Regions from separate parts of the Pseudomonas sp. AC252 genome, predicted to be linked through region 2. Evidence: predicted binding sites of a transcription regulator. Region 2 holds the regulator's gene; the other holds the start of a gene.
What was found. The regulator sigma-54, encoded in region 2, starts transcription at its own class of promoters, with help from an activator protein. The targets are predictions, from matches to a motif close to ANTGGCATNNANNTTGCTNT.
Positions count from the first base shown of each region.

Region 1: a site for sigma-54 is predicted at 2,422-2,441, ahead of ACZZZ4_RS17750 (CmpA/NrtA family ABC transporter substrate-binding protein). Genes of this name have one in related genera too.

Region 1 is NZ_OZ409837.1:3,884,612-3,888,818, reverse strand. Features, by position in the region: partial or broken gene rlmKL (bifunctional 23S rRNA (guanine(2069)-N(7))-methyltransferase RlmK/23S rRNA (guanine(2445)-N(2))-methyltransferase RlmL) at 1-271, opposite strand, end outside; gene rmf (ribosome modulation factor) at 801-1,016, shown strand; gene ACZZZ4_RS17755 (quinone-dependent dihydroorotate dehydrogenase) at 1,315-2,334, opposite strand; gene ACZZZ4_RS17750 (CmpA/NrtA family ABC transporter substrate-binding protein) at 2,550-3,761, shown strand; gene ACZZZ4_RS17745 (ANTAR domain-containing response regulator) at 3,777-4,207, shown strand, end outside.
Region 2 is NZ_OZ409837.1:2,899,916-2,904,122, reverse strand. Features, by position in the region: partial or broken gene lptC (LPS export ABC transporter periplasmic protein LptC) at 1-85, shown strand, start outside; gene lptA (lipopolysaccharide transport periplasmic protein LptA) at 72-617, shown strand; gene lptB (LPS export ABC transporter ATP-binding protein) at 617-1,342, shown strand; gene ACZZZ4_RS13160 (RNA polymerase factor sigma-54) at 1,509-2,999, shown strand; gene hpf (ribosome hibernation-promoting factor, HPF/YfiA family) at 3,073-3,381, shown strand; partial or broken gene ptsN (PTS IIA-like nitrogen regulatory protein PtsN) at 3,394-3,857, shown strand; gene rapZ (RNase adapter RapZ) at 3,860-4,207, shown strand, end outside.

The sequences.
Region 1 (4,207 bases), 980 kb from region 2:
CGCTGAGCATGTGATCCTGCCAGTCAATGTCGAGCACGCCGTGGTAGAGGTCTTCGGCGTCCTTCATCGGGAAACGCTTGAGCACCAGCAACACGCGGTTCGCCAGACGCGACCAGAGGCACAGGCGATAGGCGGTTTCCATGGTTGCCATGCCACGCACGGCAGAGGTGTGCTCGCGCGCTTCTTCAAGGCCAAGCCCGACGGCTTCCTCGATGAGCAGGCCTTCAAGGCCTTTGGGGCAAGTGAGGAAGAGTTCGAAACGATCGGACATGGTAATTCCAGAGCCTTTGGCTAGTGGGCCGGCAACGCATTGCCGACCCGGTTTTCAATCAGGCGCTTTTCTGAAAGAGCGCCCGCGTGGCACGAAGGTGTGCCGTTCCATCCCCGCTGCTCGGGTTAAAAGAGCTTAGATGCCGGGACAGATAAAAAAGTTGGTGCAACAAAAAGACTGAAAGCGACCCTTCGTCGAATAGTACCCAAGCGCAAACGTGGGTCATTCTCACTAAGGATTGACCCGCTGGATCAGCGGGGCGCCGATCATACCGGGGTTTGCGCAATGCACGTTGAATAAATACGCAGTTACTTATCGCCATAGCATCCTTTACGTTACGTGCTTATGACAAAACGATCATTCCCTCGGTGTGACTCATTGGTTAGAACTGAGCGCAGGTTGACGTCGCAACGGCGTCAACACCTTGGCTCGCCACGCCGGCAGCGAGCCGCACAATGGCAGGTTTTTTCTGCCAGACCTCAATTGAGGTCAACGCGACACTACAGTCAACAAGTGAGGGAAACACCCTATGAGAAGACTTAAGCGTGATCCGTTGGAAAGAGCATTTTTGCGCGGATATCAATATGGCGTTGGTGGCAAATCCCGTGAGCTTTGCCCATTTACTCTACCGTCGGTACGCCAAGCCTGGATCAACGGCTGGCGAGAAGGACGCGGCGACAACTGGGACGGTATGACCGGCACTGCGGGAATCCACAGACTCAACGAACTTCACGCCGTCGGCTGACACAGGGCATTTATTCCGACACGACAATCTGAATCTGCATTGAATTAACCACGCACGTCCTTCCCGGACGGCGGGCTACGGCCCAGGGGCTCCTTCGAGGAGCCCTTTTTATTGCCTGCAAAAAAGGTTAATCGGGATCCACGTGGCGAGGGGATTTATCCCCGCTCGGCTGCGCAGCAGTCGCGAAGTCGGAATTTCAATTTAACTGGCATATCAATGTGCAAGGTTTGGGGCTGCTGGGCAGCCCAGCGGGGATAAATCCCTCGCCACAAAGGCTCCCACAAGGCCTCCGCAATCCTCAGCGCAGCGCGGCGATGGCGTCTACCGCTTCGCGAATCAGCGCCGGGCCTTTGTAGATGAAGCCCGAATATATCTGCACCAGGCTCGCGCCGGCAGTGATCTTCTCCGCTGCATGTTTGCCTTCGGTAATCCCGCCCGCAGCGATGATCGGCAAACGCCCGGCCAACTCGCCCGCCAGCACTTTCACCGTGTTGGTGCTCTTCTCACGCACCGGCGCGCCGGACAGACCGCCCGCCTCGTCGCCATGCTCCATGCCTTCAACGCCAACCCGACTGAGGGTGGTGTTGGTCGCGATCACCGCGTCCATGCCGGTTTCGATCAACGCCTGCGCCACCTGCACGGTTTCTTCGTCGGTCATGTCCGGGGCGATCTTGATTGCCAGCGGCACATGCTTGCCGTGGCGCAGCGCCAGTTCGGCGCGGCGCGTGGCCAGGTCCGCGAGCAATTGCTTGAGCGAATCACCGAACTGCAGGCTGCGCAGGCCCGGGGTGTTTGGCGAGCTGACGTTGACGGTGACGTAGCTGGCGTGGGCGTAAACCTTGTCCAGGCAGATCAGGTAATCGTCGACCGCACGCTCGACCGGGGTGTCGAAATTCTTGCCAATGTTGATGCCCAGCACGCCCTTGTATTTTGCCGCAGCGACCCGCGCCAGCAAATTATCCACGCCAAGGTTGTTGAAACCCATGCGGTTGATGATCGCGTCGGCTTCCGGCAGGCGGAAGATCCGTGGTTTCGGGTTACCCGGTTGTGGACGCGGGGTCACGGTGCCGATTTCAACGAAGCCAAAGCCCAGTTGCGCAAAACCATCGATGGCCGCGCCGTTCTTGTCCAGGCCTGCCGCAAGCCCCACCGGGTTCGGGAACTCCAGCCCCATGACGGTCACCGGCATCTTTGCCGGTGCCTTGCACAACAAGCCGTTGAGGCCCAAACGTCCACCCGCGCCGATCAGATCCAGCGACAGATCGTGGGAGGTTTCCGGGGAAAGTTTGAACAACAGCTGACGGGCCAGGGTGTACATGGGCGGCAATGACTCGGGCGGCGAAAAGAGGCGGCGATTATAGCCGGGCATCGTCGCCCGGCGCGAGGCGCCTGCGCGAATCAGGCGACTGGCATATGCCTTGCACCGCCCTGCTCATCAGTCTGCCGACCAATGACGGCGCGCAGGCCAGGACAATGGCGTCGTCCCCGGTTTTGCCTGCGCAGAATCCGGGACGGCGTTTTTTGAGGTAGCGTATGAACGAAACGTCCTTGGGGCCTCTGGCCTGGGTCAACGGCAGCGATGCGCCGGAAAAAAGCGCGATCAATCTCGGCTTCATGGCGCTGAGCGACTGCGCCTCGGTGGTGGTCGCCGCCACTCAGGGCTTCGCCCAGCCCTACGGCCTGACTCTGAACCTCAAGCGTCAGGCATCTTGGGCCAACCTGCGCGACAAACTGGTCAGCGGCGAACTGGATGCCGCGCACAGCCTGTACGGGCTGATTTATGCGGTGCACCTGGGCATCGGCGGCGTCGCCCCCACCGACATGGCGGTGCTGATGGGCGTGAACCAGAATGGCCAGAGCCTGAACCTGTCCCATGGTTTGCAACAGGCTGGCGTGAACAGTCCTGAAGCGCTCGATCGGCATGTGCACCAAAGCCGCGCAAAACTGACCTTCGCCCAGACCTTCCCCACCGGCACACACGCGATGTGGCTGTACTACTGGCTGGCGAGCCAGGGCATCCATCCGTTGCAGGACGTCGACAGCGTGGTGGTGCCGCCGCCGCAAATGGTCGCGCACCTGCAAGCCGGGCGCATCGACGGCTTTTGCGTCGGCGAACCGTGGGCGGCCAGCGCCGTGCAGCAGGACCTCGGCTTCACCCTGGCGACCAGCCAGAGCATCTGGCCCGACCACCCGGAAAAAGTCCTCGGCTGCACCCGCGAATTCGTCGAGCAATATCCCAACACCGCGCGGGCGCTGGTCATGGCCATTCTTGAGGCCAGTCGCTTCATCGAAGAAAGCCCGGAAAACCGCCGCAGTACCGCGCAATTACTCAGCGCCACCGAATACCTCGACACCCCCGCCGCGTGCATCGAGCCGCGTTTTATGGGCGACTACGCCGATGGCCTCGGTAATCGCTGGCAGGATCCGCATGCGCTGCGTTTTCATGGCGATGGCGAGGTCAATCTGCCCTACCTTTCCGACGGCATGTGGTTCATGACCCAGTTCCGTCGCTGGGGTCTGTTGCGCGAGGATCCGGATTATCTGGCCGTCGCCCGCCAGGTTCAGCGCCTGGATTTGTATCGCGAGGCAGCGAGCGCTGTCGGCGTAGCGTCTTCCTGCGCAGACCTGCGCAGCAGCCAATTGCTCGACGGCAAGGTCTGGGACGGCAGCGATCCGGCGGGCTATGCGCGCAGTTTCAAGCTGCATGCCCTGAGCGACGCCGCCCCGCTTCTCGCCCAGCGCTGACAGGAGACCGCGAACATGTTGCGCATTCTGCTGATCAACGATACCGCGAAAAAAGTCGGACGCCTGAAAGCGGCGCTGACCGAGGCCGGCTTCGAAGTGATCGACGAGTCCGGTCTGACCATTGACCTGCCGGCGCGCGTCGAAACGGTGCGCCCGGACGTGATCCTGATCGATACCGAGTCACCGAGCCGCGATGTCATGGAGCAAGTGGTACTGGTCAGCCGCGACCAGCCCCGGCCAATCGTGATGTTCACCGACGAACATGATCCGGGGGTGATGCGTCAGGCGATCAAGTCCGGGGTCAGTGCCTACATCGTCGAAGGCATTCACGCACAGCGGCTGCAGCCGATTCTCGATGTGGCGATGGCGCGCTTCGAGAGTGACCAGGCTTTGCGCGCGCAATTGCAGGCCCGTGATCAGCAACTGGCCGAGCGCAAGCGCATCGA
Region 2 (4,207 bases):
GACTGGCGTCGGAATGAAAGCGTACCTGAAGGACAGCAGGATACACCTGCAATCGAACGTAAGAGGACAGTATGAGGCTCGTTAAAACCCTCCCTATTTTGCTCAGTCTGGGCGCAGCACTGGGAAGCGCGAGCGCCTGGTCCCTGCCGAACGATCAGCAGCAGCCTATCCGCATTCAGGCCGACGACGCCCAACTCGACGACAAGAATGGCATCGCCACCTATAAAGGTGACGTGATCATTACCCAGGGCTCGATGATCGTTAAAGGCAACACCGTGACCATGACTCGCGCGCCCAACGGCGACATCGATGTGGTGACCTCGGTGGGCAACCTGGCTTACTTCGAGCAGCTGCAGACCCAGGGCGACGCCAATCCGGTCAAGGGCTACGGCGTGACGATTCAATACCACGCCCAGCAGAACCGGGTGGTGCTGATCGACAAGGCCAAGGTTATCGACAAGGATAACAACGTCACCCAGGGCGAAAAAATCGTCTACGACACCGTGAAGAAACTGGCCAGCGCAGGTCGCGCCACGGGCAGCAAGGTCACCGAATCGCGTCCGCGCATCGACATGGTGATCCAGCCGAAGAAGAAAACCGAAGAGAAATCCCAGTAATGGCAACTCTGAAAGCTCAGCACCTGGCCAAGGCCTATAAAAGCCGCCAGGTCGTGCGTGACGTCAGCCTGTCGATCGACAGCGGGCAGATCGTCGGCTTGCTCGGCCCGAATGGCGCCGGCAAAACGACGTGCTTCTACATGATCGTCGGCCTGGTGCAGGCGGATCAGGGCCGTGTGCTGATCGATGATCTGGACGTCAGCCATCAGCCGATGCACGGCCGCGCCAAGGCCGGTATCGGCTATCTGCCGCAAGAAGCGTCGATCTTCCGCAAACTGTCGGTTGCTGACAACATCATGGCGATCCTCGAGACTCGCCCGGAGCTCGACAAGGCCGGTCGTCGCAAGGAGCTGGAAAGCCTGCTGCAGGAATTCCACATCAGCCACATCCGCGACAACCTCGGCATGAGCCTGTCCGGTGGTGAGCGTCGCCGGGTGGAAATCGCTCGTGCGTTGGCGACTGCGCCGAAATTCATCCTGCTCGACGAACCGTTCGCCGGTGTCGACCCGATCTCGGTGGGCGACATCAAGCAGATCATCCACCACCTCAAGGCCAAGGGCATCGGTGTGCTGATCACCGACCACAACGTCCGTGAGACCCTGGATATTTGCGAAACCGCTTACATCGTCAACGACGGTCAATTGATCGCCGAAGGTGATGCCGAGACCATCCTGGCCAACGATCTGGTCAAGGAAGTGTATCTGGGTCACGAGTTCCGCCTGTAAGCGCGACAGCGCTGTATCGATTCAAGGCGCATTTATCCGCTTTAATTGTTACAGCGCTCTAGGCAAACACTTCAGTTTCAGGCATATAATTTGCTTAAGTTTGGCGCTTCGGCGCCCTGTAGTGGATGGCGCAAAGCGCCGGCGAATAAGGTGTTAAGCCCCTGCCATGAAACCATCGCTAGTCTTGAGAATGGGCCAGCAGCTGACGATGACGCCGCAGCTGCAACAGGCCATCCGTCTGCTCCAATTGTCGACCCTGGACCTGCAACAGGAGATCCAGGAGGCTCTGGAATCCAACCCGATGCTCGAACGCCAGGAAGAAGGCGACGACTTCGACAACGCCGATCCTCTGGCCGACAACGCCGAACAGAAGCCCGCCGAGATTCAGGAACCCTCCTATCAGGAAACCGCCCCGACGGTGGATAACCTCGAGGATGGCGAATGGAACGAGCGCATCCCCAACGAATTGCCGGTGGATACCGCCTGGGAAGACGTCTACCAGACCAGCGCCAGCAGCCTGCCCAGCAGCGATGACGACGAATGGGATTTCACCACCCGCACGTCCGCCGGCGAGAGCCTGCAGAGCCATCTGCTCTGGCAACTGAACCTGGCACCGATGTCCGACACCGATCGCCTGATCGCCGTGACCCTGATCGACTGCATCAACAATCAGGGCTACCTGGACGAAACGCTCGAAGAGATTCTCGAAGCATTCGATCCGGAACTGGACATCGAGCTCGATGAAATCGAAGCCGTTCTGCATCGCATCCAGCAATTCGAACCCGCCGGGATCGGCGCACGCAACCTCAGCGAATGCCTGCTTCTGCAACTGCGCCAACTGCCAGCCAAGACGCCGTGGCTGAGCGAAGCCAAGCGTCTGGTTACCGATTACATCGACTTGCTCGGCAGCCGCGATTACAGCCAGTTGATGCGCCGCATGAAGCTCAAGGAAGACGAGTTGCGCCAGGTCATCGAGCTGGTGCAGAGCCTCAATCCGCGTCCGGGCTCACAGATCGAATCGACCGAAGCCGAATACGTTATTCCCGATGTGATCGTGCGCAAGGACAACGAGCGCTGGCTGGTCGAGCTGAACCAGGAATCGGTGCCACGTCTGCGCGTCAACGCCCAGTACGCCGGGTTTGTGAAGCGTGCCGACACCAGCGCCGACAACACTTTCATGCGCAATCAGTTGCAGGAAGCCCGCTGGTTCATCAAGAGCCTGCAAAGCCGTAACGAAACCCTGATGAAAGTCGCCACGCAGATCGTCGAACATCAGCGCGGCTTCCTCGAATACGGCGACGAAGCGATGAAGCCGCTGGTATTGCATGACATCGCCGAAGCGGTCGGCATGCACGAATCAACGATTTCCCGGGTAACCACGCAAAAATTCATGCATACCCCGCGCGGTATTTATGAGCTGAAATACTTTTTCTCCAGCCACGTCAGCACCTCCGAAGGCGGCGAATGCTCGTCCACAGCGATCCGCGCGATCATCAAGAAATTGGTCGCCGCGGAAAATCAGAAAAAGCCGTTGAGTGACAGCAAGATCGCTGGTTTACTGGAGGCACAAGGCATTCAGGTGGCTCGCCGCACCGTCGCCAAGTACCGCGAATCCCTCGGAATCGCGCCTTCGAGCGAACGCAAGCGGTTGATGTAAGCCACGTTACAGCGTTCCAGTGGCAGGCTTTTCGGCCTGCCGCTTTATGCACTGGCAACGAAGGAGAAGCTGTATGCAAGTCAACATCAGTGGACACCAACTGGAAGTGACCCAACCTCTGCGTTCCTACATCGAGGAAAAACTCCAACGACTGGAGCGACATTTCGACAAGATCACCAACGTGCAGGTCACGATGTGCGTCGAAAAGCTGAAGCAGAAGATCGAAGCCACCTTGCATATCCCCGGCAGCGAAGTGGTCGCCAACGCAGAAGATACTGACATGTACGCTGCGATCGACTCACTCACCGACAAGCTGGATCGCCAACTCAAAAAGCATAAGGAAAAGACCCAGAGCCTCCTCCAGGGCGCGACCGGTCGTTAACACCCCTATCCCATGATCCGACTTGAAACCATCCTGACCCCCGGCCGTTCCCAGGTGAACGCGCCGGGCGGCAGCAAGAAAAAGCCCTCGAACAAATTGCCAACCTGATCCACCGCGAAGTGCCGGATCTGGCGATGCAGGATGTTTTCGAGGCGTTGATCGCCCGTGAAAAACTCGGCTCCACCGGTTTTGGTAACGGCATCGCCATTCCCCACTGCCGCCTCAAGGGCTGCACGGCGCCAGTCAGTGCCCTGCTGCACCTTGAAGCTCCAATCGATTTCGACGCCATCGACGGCGCCCCGGTCGACCTGCTCTTCGTGCTGCTGGTCCCGGAGGCCGCGACTGATGCGCATCTGGAGTTGCTGCGCCAGATCGCCAGCATGCTCGACCGCAAGGAAGTGCGCGAAAAACTGCGCAGCGCCGCGAGCAACGAAGCCTTGTACCAGGTTGTGCTGGACGAGCAGAACGGGCACTAATCATGCGCTTGATCATCGTCAGTGGCCGTTCGGGCTCGGGCAAAAGTACCGCCCTGAATGTCCTTGAGGACAACGGCTACTACTGCATCGACAATCTGCCGGCCGGTTTGCTACCGGAACTGGCCGAGCGGGCGCTGATCCACACGGAGCTGGCGCAGCCGCTGGTCGCCGTGTCGATCGATGCACGCAACTTGCCCAGCCATCTGTCACGCTTTCCTGAATTGCTCGAAGACGTCCGTGCCAAACATATCAAGTGCGATGTGCTGTATCTGGACGCCGACGAAGAAACCCTGCTCAAGCGTTTTTCCGAGACCCGTCGTCGTCACCCGTTGAGTAACGCCAATCGCTCA